DNA from 2 places in the Paenibacillus algicola genome. Region 2 is predicted to be linked to the other one. Evidence: a T-box and tRNA genes for the amino acid it is inferred to sense, from the RefSeq annotation. Region 2 holds a T-box; the other holds one or more tRNA genes.

Region 1 (7,825 bases), 600 kb from region 2:
GTGCAAAGGCATCCCATTCTGCGTTCAGATCAGAACGGTAACGCCCGAATTCCTGAATGGATGAATAGACATCCTGACGGAATTCATCCTGTGTACGCGGACGGCGGGCTACTCCAATGACCGCAAAATCCTCCGACAGTTTGCCTTCACGGTAAAGACTGTAGATCGCGGGAAACAGCTTGCGTTTTGCCAGATCACCGGTCGCTCCGAATATAAAAAATACCGCTCCCGGTGTATTTAGTGTATCGAAATTTAGATTTTCAGCCATGGCTCCTCATTCTTTCTATGTAATATAGTGTATTTTTATGCACCAAAGTTTATCACGATGTGATGACATTTTAGCATATCCGTGTCAAGTATGCTATCTCATTTCACACTTTTGTTATTGTTATTTCAAGATCTTGTGTCCATTTTAAGCAGAAGTGCCGGAGCTCCGATGGACAAACTCATCCTTTTCTTCATGTAATCTTCATGCATTCTACCCTGCATATCTCACAGAGAAACCTCCCTTTCATTTCCCTGTCTTTCCCTTCCATACATTGCCCTTAGCCAGCTTGTTTCATTCAGGAAGTGTGTGCTGCGCCGGCATTTCTGCCTGAAATCTGCATAGAAACAGAAGGTATGGAAGCGACAAAAAAAGCTCCAGCCTTGTCAGCCCGAGCTTCTCTATTTCTATTCAGCGAGTCCGTTTTTGTAAGCGTAAATGGCGGCCTGTGTCCGATCCTCAACGCCAAGCTTCGCTAAGATATTCGTCACATGGAATTTGACCGTCTTGATCCCGATAAACAGCTCATCCGCCAGATCCTGATTGGATTTACCCTGTGCAAGCAGGCGCAGCACCTCCATTTCCCGGTCCGTCAGCTCACTGTGCGCAGGCGCTTCAGCCTGAGGGCGGCGAAACCGGTTCATCATTTTGGAGGCTACCTGTGATTCTAGTACAGATTGTCCCCGCACCGCCGCCCGGATCGCGTCAGCGACTTCGGATGCACGCGAGGTCTTCAGCAAGTAGCTGAATGCACCGGCCTCGATGACCGGATACATTTTCTCATCGTCCAGATAACTGGTGAGCACAATGACCTTGCAGTCAGGGAACAGCTTGATGATCTCCCGCGTGGTCTCGATACCGTCCATTCCTTCCATGACCAGATCCATCAGGACCACATCTGGCACATACTCCTTTGCAAGCCGAATGCCTTCCTCACCGCTGCCCGCTTCCCCGACAACCTCAATCCCGTCCTCCGTGCCCAGCACAGCAGCGAGGCCGATCCGAACCATCTCATGATCATCAACAAGCAGCACCTTGATCGGTGTCTCCATGTCAGACTCCGTTTCCTGCGGCATTTCCATCCTCCTCTGTCTTATTGCGCTCTTCGTCCAGCAGCGGTACCGTAATCTCAATTCGCGTGCCCTTCCCTGGCGCCGTAATGATCTGAATGGCTCCCCCCAGCTCAATGACCCGCTCCTCCATCGTAGAAAGGCCATAGGAAGCCTGTTTCTTCTCGTCCAGTTCAAATCCGACACCGTTATCTCGAAGCATAACCCTTACGGTATTGAGCTTACGGTGGATGCGGATGTCCATTTTATCGGCTTTGGCATGCCGGAGCGTGTTCGACATGGCCTCCTGTACAATGCGGAAAAGATGATTCTCTATGCCCTTCACGAGCATCAAGCCTTCATCCATCTCCAGCTGAATTTCCATCGGAACCTTGATCTCCAGCTCCCGGATCAGCTCTCTCAACCCTTGCTCCAGCGCCTTTCCTTCCAGATACACGGGCCGCAAATGCAGCAGAAGCGCGCGCATCTCCGATTGCGCTACAGAGGCCATTTCCTCGATCAAGGCCACCTGACGCTGCGCTTTGTTAAAATCCTTCTCCAGCGTTCGTCCCACCGCAGTAGCAGTCATGGATATCGCGAACAGCTGCTGCGAGACCGCATCGTGGAGCTCCCGAGCCAGCCGCTGTCTCTCCTCTACGATGGCTGTAATCCGGGCCTGCTCCGCCAGCTGGGCATTGTTCGTGGACAGCCTCTGCAGCGACGTCACCTGCTCTTCCCAGCGCTTGCTGATCCGATCCAGCTGCTCGCCCAGCCGTCCCACCTCATCATCTCCAACATCCGGCATAGAGCCTGCGGTAACGCCGCTTTTTTCCCAGTCAGATAGTGTTTCTCTTACCCGGTCCAGCTTCCGCCTCACCCGGTATCCCTGGAAGAACCCGTATCCTACCCCGAGTCCGATCGGCATTAATACCATGGTAATTCCGGCTTGGATCGTGTCTCCCCAATCGTTCATGGGCCGAAGATACCCGTATGTATATAGCACATATAAGACGATTAGCAATATGGCAAAGCCTAGAAGGGCGCCCTCACGCATGCTCCGCGTAATCATATTTGATTTCTTATCAGATTCCAAGTGACAGCCCTCCTGCAGCTCTATATTTGTACATTACACCATCCGGATACTCAAATCTCCGCCAAGATAAAAAACAATAAATTTCACTTTATACTCACTCGCCTCAAAATTAGGAGATTTCCAATTCAGGCGATTCATAATGCCGGTTTCCCGCTTTAAGCTGGTGTCGATCGAGCCAAACAAAATAAATGCCTCAATCTCCACTCCGTAATATTCCGGAATGACGATGTCGATATCACCAAGCAGACCATGAAACATAAGCACCGTTTCCTTCTCTTCCGGTAAAGCAAGTGAAAGATCCACATCCGCTTCTCCCAGCACATGCCACACACTGAGGCTCTTCATGACCCAAGGCGCCCGATCCCAATCAAAGTTAGACATAAACGTCTGCTGCTGGTGGAAACGGTCATTTCGGTGAGCCTTCTTCACCTTTCCGTAGAAGAAACCGAGCGAGATTAAGCCGATTCCAATGACCAGCATCAAATGATCCAGCAGGAGCATCACTGAGCCTACGCCCAGCAATACATATCCCCGTTTAGGCCAGCCCACACGTATTTGCTGAATGCCTGCTGCCACCAGCAGAAGAGCGACCACGGTGAAAAATCCGATCCATTTGCCGAACAGCAAAAAGATTCCCAGACCGATGAGCACAAAAGCAATTCCGCTATTTTTCTCCATGTCGCACCTCCTTCAGATGGCTGCTGCTCTACTGATTATTTTGCTATACAAACCAAAACGATGCGGATCATCCGCACCGTATGGTCAGTAAGCTATAAGTCACGCTGATCCTGGATGACTCCTTGCCACTCCAGTAGCATATCATATTCCGTTCTTTTCGAACACGCTTTTACTGCTCGGACTTGGAGCCGCCGTTCATCTTGTTCTTCATGGCATTCAGCTGCTCTTCAATCTTCAGCTGCTTCTCAGCATCCGCTGGATTGGTGTAGCCGGCATGCTGTGAAGGATAAGGCGCTCTCATCACATCTGCCTCCGCTTCAAGCTGCATAATCTTTTCTTCCATGCGGTGGAAGCCCATAGACGCGCTGCCGCTTTCAATGCTATGCAGGCTGCTGACCTGAGACATCTGCTTTTTCGCTTTGGCCATTTGGGCACGGGCTACCAGCTCGTTGCGCTTGTTGCGCATTTTATAGAACTCATCCTTCATTTGGTGCAGCTGTGCAACCAGCTCTTTCGCCTGTGCATCAGACTGCTCATGAAGCCCTTGGTATTCCTCCTGCTTTTGGTCAAAATACAGCTTCTCCTCCAGCAGCTTCCGTGCGACCTCTTCTTGACCATTTTTCAAGGCAAGCTCGGCCTGAGCTTCCCGCTGGCCTGCCATTTTCACCGCTTCCTCAACGCGCTGCTTCATCCGGCGTTCATTCGCCATTTGCTTGGCAACCGTAACCTCGGCTTCGTGAATCTCAGCCTCCATGTCACGCAGATACTGGTTCAGCATTACAATCGGATCCTCAACCTTATCGAGCAGCTCGTTCACCGACGCTTTTGTCATGTCCTTAATTCTTTTGAATACTCCCATATTATAAATCTCCCTTCTCGTACTTGGATAATTTTTGTTTTAGCTCTTCAATCTCTTTCTTTAACGCTTTTTTCTCGATATCCTTCAACATGGCATCCAGCTCCGCATCCGGTGGCGGTGTGCCGGGTGATTGCTTCGTCGTAGTAAAGCCCGGATCTTGAAATGGCGGATCGTACCGATCATAGTCATCCTGATCATATCTACGGTCCCTTCCACGGCCATAGCGCCGACCTCTTTCATCATAATCATCCTGGTACTCCGATCGCCGGCCTCCGCGCCGGTATGGATCGCGAGGATTAAGCTCCTTGGGCACGACCAAAGCTGCAATCAGATAGATCCAAAGCGTGGTCCCGCAGGTTATAAAGATACTGACTACAAAAATGATGCGCAGCACAGTGGAGTCAAAGCCAAGCTTGTCTGAGAGCCCGCCGATCAATCCGGTAAATACCTTGTCTCGGGAGGAGCGGTATAATTTCGTCATGATTACTCCTTTCCGCTGTCACTCAGCTTCTGTTTCAGCCGGGCAAGCTCTCGCTCTAGCATACTGGAGATGCCTTCACTCTGGGAGGTGCCTTGATCCGTTCGGCGGATATCCCGAAGACTTTTGGCTTCAAGCTCCCAGTCTGTAATACGATCCTCCAGCCTGTTGAACATTCGCGGAACGTCCTGTCCGGGATATCCGCCGCTGCGGCCGTTCATACGCTGCTGTAAGCGCAAGGTTTCCATTCTGGCCGCGTAGTATTGGCGCTTGCTGTATGCGCTCTGATACTCCATACGCAGCTCCCCCAGCTGTACCTCCACCTCACGTAAAGCCTCTTGGCTTGTTGTTAACAGCTCCTGATACTGCTCGATTTTCTCTTCATATATCAGCTTCTCTTGCAGAGCCAGCTTCGCTAAATGATCCTCCCCAGCTTTTAGAGCTAGCAATGCCTGCTCTTCCCGCTTACTTCGCATGGAATCGGCTTGAACCACCTGCTGCTTGAGATGACGAGTGTGGGATTCACACTGCTGCTGAAGCTTTTCGGCTTCCAGAATGTCCTGCCTGGTAGAGTGTAAGAACTGGTCAATGAGCTTGACAGGGTCCTGACTCTGTTCCAGCTTTTCATTCAGAGTAGCCATCGTAATATCACGAATACGGCGTAACACACTCATAGTCGTTTAATCCTCCTCTTCCTTCATATTCAACATGATGTCTTTGCTTGTTGCTTGCTTCTATCTTAATAATAACGCCGCCGGCTTCGCTTCAATCGGGACACGCCCCAGACGATCAATGCAATACCCAGCAATGGTCCGAACAGCCAGGACAGCTTGCCTAGCAGTGAGATAATACCAATCGCCATCACGATCCAGCCAATAAGTGTGTTGCCCCGCTTAATTCCATAGTAGCCTAATCCAATCATGACTAATGGAATCAAGAGACTGAACAGCCAGCCCAGCAGAGGTCCGAATACCCCCAGAAGAATTAATGCGCCTAGCCCGATCAGTAGTACAGCCAATCCTTTATTTCTTGAGCTTCTCAAGGTTTCACCGCCCTTCTTATTTTCATGTCGTACTTTGTTGCTGCTGTTGATGTTGATGTTGTTTTTGAATTTCAACCTTATGTCCTTATTGTAGAGAAAAAGCAGGAATCCTAAAACAGACTGAGGACGGTATTTCATCCTCGACTAAAGTCGGGGATGCCTTACGACCTTTGTCGAAGCCTGCTGCTGCCTCTGGATTGTTAATGATTTATCAGAGAAGAGAATGGGCATACAAAAAAAGCGGATGAGATATCACTCATCCGCAAATATAAAAAAGGAACATGGTTTCCCATGTTCCTCTGTGATGCCGGTGAAGGGACTCGAACCCCCACGGTTTCCCTCACGATTTTGAGTCGCGCGCGTCTGCCAATTCCGCCACACCGGCTAATGGCGTGCCCTAAGAGATTCGAACTCCTGACCTTTTGATTCGTAGTCAAACGCTCTATCCAGCTGAGCTAAGGGCACAAGATATAATAATGGAGGCGCCACCCAGATTCGAACTGGGGATAAAGCTTTTGCAGAGCTGTGCCTTACCACTTGGCTATGGCGCCAAACAAAAATGGAGCGGACGACGGGAATCGAACCCGCGACCCTCGCCTTGGCAAGGCGATGCTCTACCGCTGAGCCACGTCCGCAAATGGCTGGGGATATAGGATTCGAACCTATGCATGACGGAGTCAAAGTCCGTTGCCTTACCGCTTGGCTAATCCCCAACAATCATATTCATAATTTTAAAATAATGGGGCGATCGATGGGACTTGAACCCACGAATGCCGGAGCCACAATCCGGTGCGTTAACCCCTTCGCCACGACCGCCATATATTTTAAGTTTAACTGGCAGGGGCAGCAGGAATTGAACCCACACTAACGGTTTTGGAGACCGCTGTTCTACCTTTAAACTATGCCCCTAAAAACTGGTGGAGGATGATGGATTCGAACCACCGAACTCGTACGAGAACAGATTTACAGTCTGCTGCGTTTGGCCACTTCGCTAATCCTCCAAGGTGGTGCCGGCGAGAGGACTTGAACCCCCAACCTACTGATTACAAGTCAGTTGCTCTACCAATTGAGCTACACCGGCAAGAAAAGTACTACAGTATTACATTAAGGTGGCTCGGGACGGAATCGAACCGCCGACACGAGGATTTTCAGTCCTCTGCTCTACCGACTGAGCTACCGAGCCTTAAAGCTCTTTCGGTTTAAAAAAAGAATGGCGGAACTGACGGGATTCGAACCCGCGATCTCCTGCGTGACAGGCAGGCATGTTAGGCCTCTACACCACAGTTCCATGAGGCATGATCGCTATGCGATATAATTGGTTGCGGGGGCAGGATTTGAACCTGCGGCCTTCGGGTTATGAGCCCGACGAGCTACCGAGCTGCTCCACCCCGCGTCATTAAATTATATGGTGGAGGCTGAGGGGATCGAACCCCCGACCCTCTGCTTGTAAGGCAGATGCTCTCCCAGCTGAGCTAAGCCTCCATAAACAAACCGACCTCTATATTACCAAATCATCAAGCAAATTGCAAGCTACCGATGAACCTTTGGTATCCTCATTCCCTAAACTAGTAAAGAAAGTGGTGACCCGTAGGGGATTCGAACCCCTGTTACCTCCGTGAAAGGGAGGTGTCTTAACCCCTTGACCAACGGGCCATATTTAAATGGCGGAGAGAGAGGGATTCGAACCCTCGAGACGCTTTTGGCGCCTACACGATTTCCAATCGTGCTCCTTCGACCAACTCGGACACCTCTCCAAATGGCTCCCCGAACAGGACTCGAACCTGTGACAACTCGATTAACAGTCGAGTGCTCTACCAACTGAGCTATCAGGGAATAAAGAATTCAGATGTTTGATCACCTGAAAACTAGATACGAAACGAATGTGCGTTGTTAGAGAATGATCATTAGCGTAATGCTTCCGAAGCTAGCTTTACTTCGTAAAGCTTGTAGGATAAGCCCTCGACCGATTAGTATTGGTCAGCTCCATGCATTGCTGCACTTCCACCTCCAACCTATCTACCTCGTGGTCTTCAAGGGGTCTTACGTATTGGGAAATCTCATCTTGAGGGGGGCTTCACGCTTAGATGCTTTCAGCGCTTATCCCTTCCGTACGTAGCTACCCAGCCATGCTCCTGGCGGAACAACTGGTGCACCAGCGGTACGTCCATCCCGGTCCTCTCGTACTAAGGACAGCTCCTCTCAAATTTCCTACGCCCACGACAGATAGGGACCGAACTGTCTCACGACGTTCTGAACCCAGCTCGCGTACCGCTTTAATGGGCGAACAGCCCAACCCTTGGGACCTACTTCAGCCCCAGGATGCGATGAGCCGACATCGAGGTGCCAAACCTCCCCGTCGAT
Region 2 (7,825 bases):
AGCACCAGCGTAATCAGAATCGCACTCGTCTCATAGTACATGTCCGGACCGTGATGGCCCGGTGCACCGGCGAACGCCCATTGCAGCGTCAAGTACAGGCTATAGAAATAGGCCGCCGACGTGCCCAGCGCCACCAGCACATCCATATTGGCACTCTTGCTGCGCAGCGCCTTATAAGCCCCAACATAAAACGGCCCCCCGATATAAAACTGCACCGGCGTAGCCAGCAGCAGCTGAAACCACGGATTCATGAACAGATCCGGCATCCAGATCCAGGACGTCAGCGAGAAATGGCTCACCATGGCCCACAGCAGGGGCAAAGACAGCAGGCCAGAGAGAAGCAGCCGTTGCTTCTGCCGCTGGATGACATCCTGACGGTGGCGAGAGGCCTCTTCCGCGGCCGCCTTGGGCTCCGCTCCATAGCCGAGCTTCTGCACCCGGGCCTGAATATCCGGAATGCTTACCTCCGCCGGGTTGTATTCCACATGCAGAGACTCCAGCGCGAAATTCACCGTCGCCCGGTCTACCCCTGGCAGGCGGCCTACCCCCTTCTCAATGCGGGCGGCGCACGCTGCACAGGTCATTCCGGTCAGCGACAGATCTCCCGATTCCTTCAGCGTGCCGTAGCCCAGCTTTTCGATATTTTGAACCATGTCCTTCGGGGTTACGGCCTCGGGGTCATATTGTACGGACGCGCGCTCCAGCGCAAAGTTCACACTGGCCTCCTGCACGCCCTTCATCCGCCCCAGGCCTTTTTCGATTCGGCTGGCGCAAGCGGCACAGGTCATTCCGGTCAGCTGGAGTGTTGCCTTCTTCAGTCCCGGGCGGTCTCCCTGACTCTGTCCTGTTGTTGGTTCCATCATGTACACCTCTTCCGTGCGTATTGGTTCTTCTTGCGCATACTGTTACAGCAAGCACAATGTACAAAATATCCCTCTATCTAGCATACCCACCTACCCTATAAAAAGGAAGACGAGTCATCCCGCTTGACTGCGGGCCAGCGGAGCTGCGCAGCTTGCAGAGCAAAGCGCAGCAGGCCCCGGACGATCGCGTTATTTCATCAGCTTGTTAATCGTCACCAGCAGCTCAGGGATGACCTCTTCGTCTCCCTCCTGGATGCGCTCCATAACACAGCTCTTCATATGATGCTCCAGCAGCAGCTTTCCCACACCGTTCAGCGCGGATTGGACCGAAGCGATCTGGTTCAGCACATCATCACAGTACGTATCCCTTTCAATCAGGCCCTTCACACCGCGAATCTGGCCTTCAATCCGGTTCAAGCGGCTGATGAGATTGCTTTTGATTTTATCGGAATGATGGCTCTTCCGTTCCCCGTCTACGACGCACTCCTCATGAAGATGATTCTCTGCAGACATATCTCTTGTCCCCCGTTCTTCGCAAGCTTGCTTTCTAAGCTCCAGCAAGGTCCCTGCCCTGAGGCAAGGCCCATCTGATCATACAGCTATTGTAACACATAGCCCCCCACCCTATCCATGCTAAAAAATTGTTTTCCGCTTTATTTCCCCCTTGCAAGCGGATACAGAGTATAATATGATACTGCCATACTTGTATGGTAGTATGGCAGAACCTCAGGAGGTGAATGTACATTATGGTATCCATACCGCCGTCACAGTCTTTTCAAACGATGCTATCGGCCGAGAATTCCTCAGCCGGCAGTGTGGTCTACACCTCGCTGAAGGGGCAGATTCTGAGCCTGGAGCTGCCGCCAGGCACCCTGCTGTCCGAGAAGGAGATGTCTACGGCATATCAGGTCAGCCGCACCCCGGTGCGGGAAAGCTTTGTCCGTCTGGCTCAGGAAGGACTGCTGGTCGTCCTGCCCCAGCGCGGTACCCGCGTCTCCCTGATCGATCCGGAGCTGGTGGAAGAAGCCCGTTTCATGCGCGAGCAGCTGGAGCGCGCTGTGATCGCCCTTGCCTGCGAGAGCTTCCCGGAGGAGCTGCTGGCCGAGCTGGAGTTTAATCTGGCGCAGCAGAAGCACAGCGTCTTCCAGCAGGACGGCACAATGATGTTCCAGCTCGATGAGGAATTTCACCGCATCCTGTTTGCCGGCTGCAGGAAGCTCGGCACGTGGAACGTCATTCAGCAGATGAATGTCCATCTCAACCGGAGCCGCATGCTGTGGCTGTCCGAGGATCCGGACTGGGCTTCCTTGTATGAACAGCACCGGGAGATGGTACAAGCCATCCGGCAGCAGGACGTCAAGAGGGCCGATGCGCTGATGAAGCAGCACTTGAGCCTGATCATCTCCAACCTGTCCGTGCTGCAGCAAAGGCATCCGGATTATTTCAAGCCCCCCGGGATCTGAACGAGAGCGGCTGCAAGCTCAATTCGTTAGGCCCTACATTCATTGACTAGAAAGGCGGTATGCAAGATGCGTATGGTATTTCGCTGGTTTGGCGAAGGAAATGACACGGTTACGCTGGAGCAGATCCGGCAAATTCCGGGCGTGGAAGGAATCGTCTGGGCGCTGCACGATATTCCGGCCGGTGAAGCATGGCCGATGGAGCGGATCATCGAGGTTCGGGATCAGGCGCTCCGCTATGGGCTGCATGTGGAGGTGGTGGAGAGCGTCAACGTGCATGAGGACATTAAGCTGGGCCTTCCATCCCGTGACCTCTACATCCAGAACTACATAGACAATATCAAGAAGCTGGCGACCGTTGGCGTAAAGGTCATCTGCTACAACTTTATGCCGATATTCGACTGGGCACGGACCGATCTGCATAAGGAAACGGAGGACGGCTCGAACGCTCTCTTTTTCGAAAAAGACAAGATTCACGGCATCGATCCGCTGGAGCTTGTGAGCAGCATTACCCGCAATAGTGCCCTGACGATGCCGGGCTGGGAGCCGGAGCGGCTCTCGCAGCTGACTCAGCTGTTTCAGGCGTACCGCGAGGTTACCGCAGAGGATCTGTGGGATCACCTGGCGTACTTCCTGGAGGCGGTGATTCCGGTCGCTGAGGAGCACGGCATCCGGATGGCCATACATCCCGATGATCCGCCCTGGTCCATCTTCGGCCTGCCACGCATTATGACAGGAGCAGACAGCGTCCGCCGGCTGCTGAGTCTGGTGGACAGCCCTTCCAACAGTGTCACGATGTGCAGCGGCTCCTTCGGGGCGAACCCGGCTAATGATATCGTGAGCATGATCGGAGAGTTTCATGAGCAGATTCCGTTTGCGCACATCCGAAATGTGAAGGTGTTTGACAACGGCGATTTCATCGAGACGTCTCACCGCACGCAGGACGGCACGGTAGACATCGCCGGCGTCGTGAAGGCTTACCACGAGCACGGCTTTACCGGCTACTGCCGCCCCGATCACGGACGGCATATCTGGGGCGAGCAGTGCAGGCCAGGCTACGGCCTGTATGACCGGGCCCTTGGCATTATGTATTTATGGGGCGTCTGGGATGCACTGGAGCAGGCCCGTGCCGGAAAGGAGGTCTCCTCATGATGGAGCCTGAAGTATACACACCGCTGCCGAAGCATGACGCTCTAAAGGGCAAGGTCGCGGCGATCACGGGCGGCTCCGGGGTGCTCTGCCGCGCTATGGCGCTGGAGCTGGGCCGTCAAGGCGTCAAGGTCGCCGTGCTCAACCGCACCTTGAGCAAGGGCCAGGCCGTCGCGGACGAGATTGTGGCCGCAGGCGGCATCGCCATCGCCGCCGCCTGCGATGTCACCGACCCGGGCAGCGTAATCCAGGCCGAGCAGGAGGTCCGCAGCCGCCTTGGAGCCTGCGATATTCTGATTAACGGCGCGGGCGGCAATCATAAGGATGCCAATACGACGAATGAGCGGTTCCGGATGGAGGATCTGGATCAGGAGGGCGTAGCGACCTTCTTTGATCTTTCCGTGTCCGGCTTCCGGGACGTGTTCGATCTGAACATGCAGGGGACGCTCATTCCGACGCAAATCTTTGCAAGGCACATGCTGGGACGTTCCGATGCGGTCATCCTGAACGTCTCCTCCATGAGTGCGCCCTCTCCCTTGACCAAGGTGCCGGCCTACAGCGCGGCGAAGGCGGCCATCAACAATTTTACACAGTGGCTTGCTGTGCATCTGGCGGAATCCGGCATTCGGGTCAATGCGATAGCCCCCGGCTTCTTCCTGACCGAGCAGAATCGCCGGCTGCTGACCAATGAAGACGGCTCGCTGACCGATCGCTCCCGCAAGATCCTCGATCACACTCCGATGCGCCGCTTCGGAGTACCCCAGGATCTGCTGGGCACGGTGCTGTGGCTGCTGGATGCGCAGACCTCCGGGTTCGTCACGGGCACGGTCATTCCGGTAGACGGCGGGTTTATGGCCTACTCCGGGGTCTAGCCGATCCCCCAGGCAGGGCGGGTCCCCCAGAATCCACGGATCCTTGAGGAGGCACGGACCGGGTGAATGTCGCACCTTGACTTTAAGGCCGCGGTTATGGCATCTTAGAATCAGCTTTGAAGAACTTGAGTGTCCCATATCACACAGCGATGAAGGGAAAGAGTATTCTGCAGACGTCATTGTCCAAGCGAGCCGGCGGCTGGTGCAAGGTCCGGCACAATGCGGCAGATGAATGGGTCCCTTCGCTTCAAACCGAACGCCTGCATGATTTCATGCGTGCCAGTAGGCTTTGACGGCTCTCCCCCGTTATCCCGGGAGTGGTGGAAGCAAGCCGCAGCCTTTACAGACTGCGAGGCAGCTGTCCACGTGAAGCGCGGCTGCTCGCAGCCGAACGGTGGTGGTACCGCGGAGTCATGCACTTCGTCCCTGAGACTCGGGGCGGAGTGCTTTTTTGTTGTTCTAATTTAGAGGAGGTCTTTATGATGAGCAAAATTATGCTGTCCGGCATCAAGCCCAGCGGTGATCTGAACATTGGCGGCTACAGCGGGGCATTGAGCCAGTTTGTAGCGCTGCAGCACGACTATGATTGTTATTTTTTCATTCCTGATCTGCATGCCATTACGGTGTACCAGGACCCCAAAGAGCTGCATCAGCGCTCCCGGGACGTTGCAGCCCTGTATGTCGCGGCTGGCGTAGACCCGAACAAAGCGGTTATTTTCCTTCAATCCCAGGTTCGGCAGCATGCCGAGCTGAGCTGGCTGCTGGAAACGCAGGCCCACTTCGGGGAGCTGAGCCGGATGACCCAGTTCAAGGACAAATCCGGCGGCAAGGACACGGTCAGCTCCGGCCTGTTCACCTACCCGGTGCTGATGGCAGCAGATATTTTGCTCTATCAGGCGACACATGTGCCGGTCGGGGATGATCAGAAGCAGCATCTGGAGCTGACGCGGGATCTGGCTGCGCGCTTCAATCATAAGTATGCGCCGACGTTCACACTGCCGGAGCCGGTCATTCAGGAGAGCGGAGCGCGTATTATGGGCCTCGACGACCCTTCCAACAAGATGAGCAAGAGCAATCCGAACCAGGGCAGCTACGTATCCCTGCTTGACGAGCCGTCCGTCATCCGGAAGAAATTCTCCCGTGCGGTTACCGATTCCGATATGAGCGTGCGCTATGACTGGGAGGCGAAGCCGGCGGTCAGCAACCTGATCGAGATCTACTCCGTCTTCTCCGGCGACTCCATCGACGCCATCGAGAAGCGCTATGAAGGTCAGGGCTACGGTACCTTTAAGAAGGAGCTGGCCGAGGCCGTCGTCAGCAAGCTGGAGCCGATCCAGAAGACGTATCATGAGATCGTCCATTCCGAAGAGCTCGACCGCATCTTGAAAAATGGTGCCGAGCGCGCCGCCGAAAAAGCGGAGCAGACCCTGCTCGCCGCGAAGCGCGCCATGGGCTTCGTAACGTTCTAAAGCCTATAGCGGCGCTTTCACAGCCCCCCTCATTATGAATCTGCCACCCTCTTTACAAGAGGGGCTGGCAGACGTGGTGAGGGGGGCTTTTTGGAATGGAGAGGATAACGTGTATAATGAAGAGCACCAAAAAATGCAGGTTGCGCTCTCTCAAACAGGTTACTATAATAGTGGTAACTTAAATTTTGAACATTAGAAGGACGTGTTTCATTGAATTTTCGTGTATATATGCTTGCTATTGCGGCCTTTGTGGTAGGGATGGTGGAGCTGATCGTCGGCGGCATCCTGAATCTGATCGCAGAGGATCTGAACATTTCGGTCAGCTCGGCAGGCCAGTTCATTACCATCTTCTCGGTCACCTTTGCCATCAGCGGTCCCATTCTCGTCAACCTGACGGCGAAGCTGGAGCGGAAGAAGCTGTATTTGTACATGCTGGCCGTCTTTCTCATCAGCAACGTCATGGTCGCCCTGACCTCAAGCTACGCCGCCATCGTAGCCGCCCGGGCTCTGGCCGCCATGAGCGGCTCGGTCATCGTCGTGCTCTCGGTATCTATGGCCGCTGCCATGGTGCCGGAATCGCATAAAGGGCGCGCGATCGGAATCATCTACATGGGGATCAGCGGCTCGCTGGTGCTCGGCGTGCCCGTAGGGATGATGATCGGCAATGCCTTCGGCTGGCGCGCGCCGTTCATCGTCATTGCGGTGCTGACCCTGCTCTCGATGGGGGGCGTAGCGCTGTTTACTAAGCGTACCGCGCCGAGTCCCGTGGTTCCGCTAAGGCGGCAGCTCGCCTCGCTGAAGGACAGCAAGATCATTAGCGCGCAGCTGATCGGGCTGCTGCTGCTGACAGGGCATCTGACGCTATACGGCTATTTGCAGCCGTTCGTCGACGCCACCTTTCAGATCAGCCCTCAGATGATGAGCGCCGTGTACTTCCTGTTCGGCATCGCCGCCGTGCTCGGCGGCGGCGCGGGCGGATGGATATCCGACCGGCTTGGCACCAAGCGGGCCATTCTGGGCATTACAGCCAGCTTCTCGGTTTCCATGTTTCTGGTGCTTGTAACGTCCCAGACCGCCTTCTGGCTGTTCCTGCCGTTCATGATGCTGTGGAGCGGGCTCAGCTGGTCCATCGCCCCGGCGATGCAGACCTACCTGCTCCAGCTGGCTCCGGATCATGCCGAGACCCAGTTCAGCTTGAACTCGTCAATGACTCATCTTGGCATTGCCGCCGGCTCCATCATCGGCGGTGCAGTCATGGACCACGGCTCCGTCTCCGATAATCCGTGGGTTGGCGGCCTGATTGCGTCGCTAGCCTTCGGCATGGCGCTGTTCTCGTTCAGCCGCCGCACCAAGCCTGCCGCAGAGCGGGAGATGGCGGCTGCGGCTGCCAAGTAAGGATCAGCTGCTGATGGTTGTCCAATAACTCACAAAGGGGCGGTTCCTCAAGATCTTGTTCAAGATCCTGGGAACCGCCCCTTTGTGCCGGAAGCCGCCCTTTAGCTTAATATCGCAGCCGCAGCAGCAGGGATTGAAGCTCCTCATCCTGCAGCATTTCCTCCGGGTACTTGCGGCTGAAGGCCGTCAAGGCCATATCATGATAGAAGAACTCCGCAAATACCTTGACGAACGGCTGCCCCTGCGTCTCAATCGCCTGCCAGCTTCCGTTCTCCACACCGGCAAACAGCAGCTGCCGGGTATCCGTGACGAGCAGCATAAAGCGCTCCAGCTTGTCATGTCCCGCTGACGGCTTCAGCACATACAGCTTGGACAGCGCAGCGCCGGGCGGGTCATCGCCCGTGACGAGAGCCTCCACCCGAACGCCCTCCTGCTCCTTGCGGTTCAGCAGCTCCGTGAATGCAGCGAACTCCTCACTCCACATGGACACCAGCACCGATTCCCGGGCTTCCTGGATCATTTGCCGGCAAAACGCCTGGATCGAGCTGTACGACTTCAAGCTCCATACCTGGCCGTTGGCAGCGCTCTTGGACACGCTGGCCTCCCGCAGCTGCCGG

The links. The T-box of region 2 lies ahead of trpS (tryptophan--tRNA ligase). A T-box ahead of a tRNA ligase gene usually reads a tRNA of that ligase, here a tRNA-Trp.
Region 1: it has a tRNA-Trp gene. The T-box ahead of trpS (tryptophan--tRNA ligase) is inferred to sense a tRNA for this amino acid. The anticodon was not compared.

What each region holds. Positions count from the first base shown of each region.
Region 1 is NZ_CP040396.1:3,660,988-3,668,812, forward strand. Features, by position in the region: gene zwf (glucose-6-phosphate dehydrogenase) at 1-268, opposite strand, end outside; gene E6C60_RS17180 (response regulator) at 673-1,317, opposite strand; gene E6C60_RS17185 (sensor histidine kinase) at 1,319-2,407, opposite strand; gene liaF (cell wall-active antibiotics response protein LiaF) at 2,441-3,085, opposite strand; gene E6C60_RS17195 (PspA/IM30 family protein) at 3,255-3,944, opposite strand; gene E6C60_RS17200 (PspC domain-containing protein) at 3,946-4,425, opposite strand; gene E6C60_RS17205 (PspA/IM30 family protein) at 4,428-5,096, opposite strand; gene E6C60_RS17210 (LiaF transmembrane domain-containing protein) at 5,162-5,464, opposite strand; tRNA gene E6C60_RS17215 (tRNA-Leu) at 5,770-5,849, opposite strand; tRNA gene E6C60_RS17220 (tRNA-Arg) at 5,853-5,929, opposite strand; tRNA gene E6C60_RS17225 (tRNA-Cys) at 5,942-6,015, opposite strand; tRNA gene E6C60_RS17230 (tRNA-Gly) at 6,025-6,099, opposite strand; tRNA gene E6C60_RS17235 (tRNA-Gln) at 6,103-6,177, opposite strand; tRNA gene E6C60_RS17240 (tRNA-His) at 6,205-6,280, opposite strand; tRNA gene E6C60_RS17245 (tRNA-Trp) at 6,300-6,373, opposite strand; tRNA gene E6C60_RS17250 (tRNA-Tyr) at 6,380-6,465, opposite strand; tRNA gene E6C60_RS17255 (tRNA-Thr) at 6,470-6,545, opposite strand; tRNA gene E6C60_RS17260 (tRNA-Phe) at 6,575-6,647, opposite strand; tRNA gene E6C60_RS17265 (tRNA-Asp) at 6,676-6,752, opposite strand; tRNA gene E6C60_RS17270 (tRNA-Met) at 6,781-6,857, opposite strand; tRNA gene E6C60_RS17275 (tRNA-Val) at 6,871-6,946, opposite strand; tRNA gene E6C60_RS17280 (tRNA-Glu) at 7,043-7,117, opposite strand; tRNA gene E6C60_RS17285 (tRNA-Ser) at 7,127-7,218, opposite strand; tRNA gene E6C60_RS17290 (tRNA-Asn) at 7,222-7,297, opposite strand; rRNA gene E6C60_RS17295 (23S ribosomal RNA) at 7,412-7,825, opposite strand, start outside.
Region 2 is NZ_CP040396.1:4,263,025-4,270,849, forward strand. Features, by position in the region: gene E6C60_RS19860 (heavy metal translocating P-type ATPase) at 1-863, opposite strand, end outside; gene E6C60_RS19865 (metal-sensitive transcriptional regulator) at 1,053-1,376, opposite strand; gene E6C60_RS19870 (GntR family transcriptional regulator) at 1,610-2,326, shown strand; gene uxuA (mannonate dehydratase) at 2,393-3,475, shown strand; gene E6C60_RS19880 (SDR family oxidoreductase) at 3,472-4,344, shown strand; T-box leader at 4,485-4,775, shown strand; gene trpS (tryptophan--tRNA ligase) at 4,824-5,813, shown strand; gene E6C60_RS19895 (MFS transporter) at 6,024-7,208, shown strand; gene E6C60_RS19900 (TrmB family transcriptional regulator) at 7,315-7,825, opposite strand, start outside.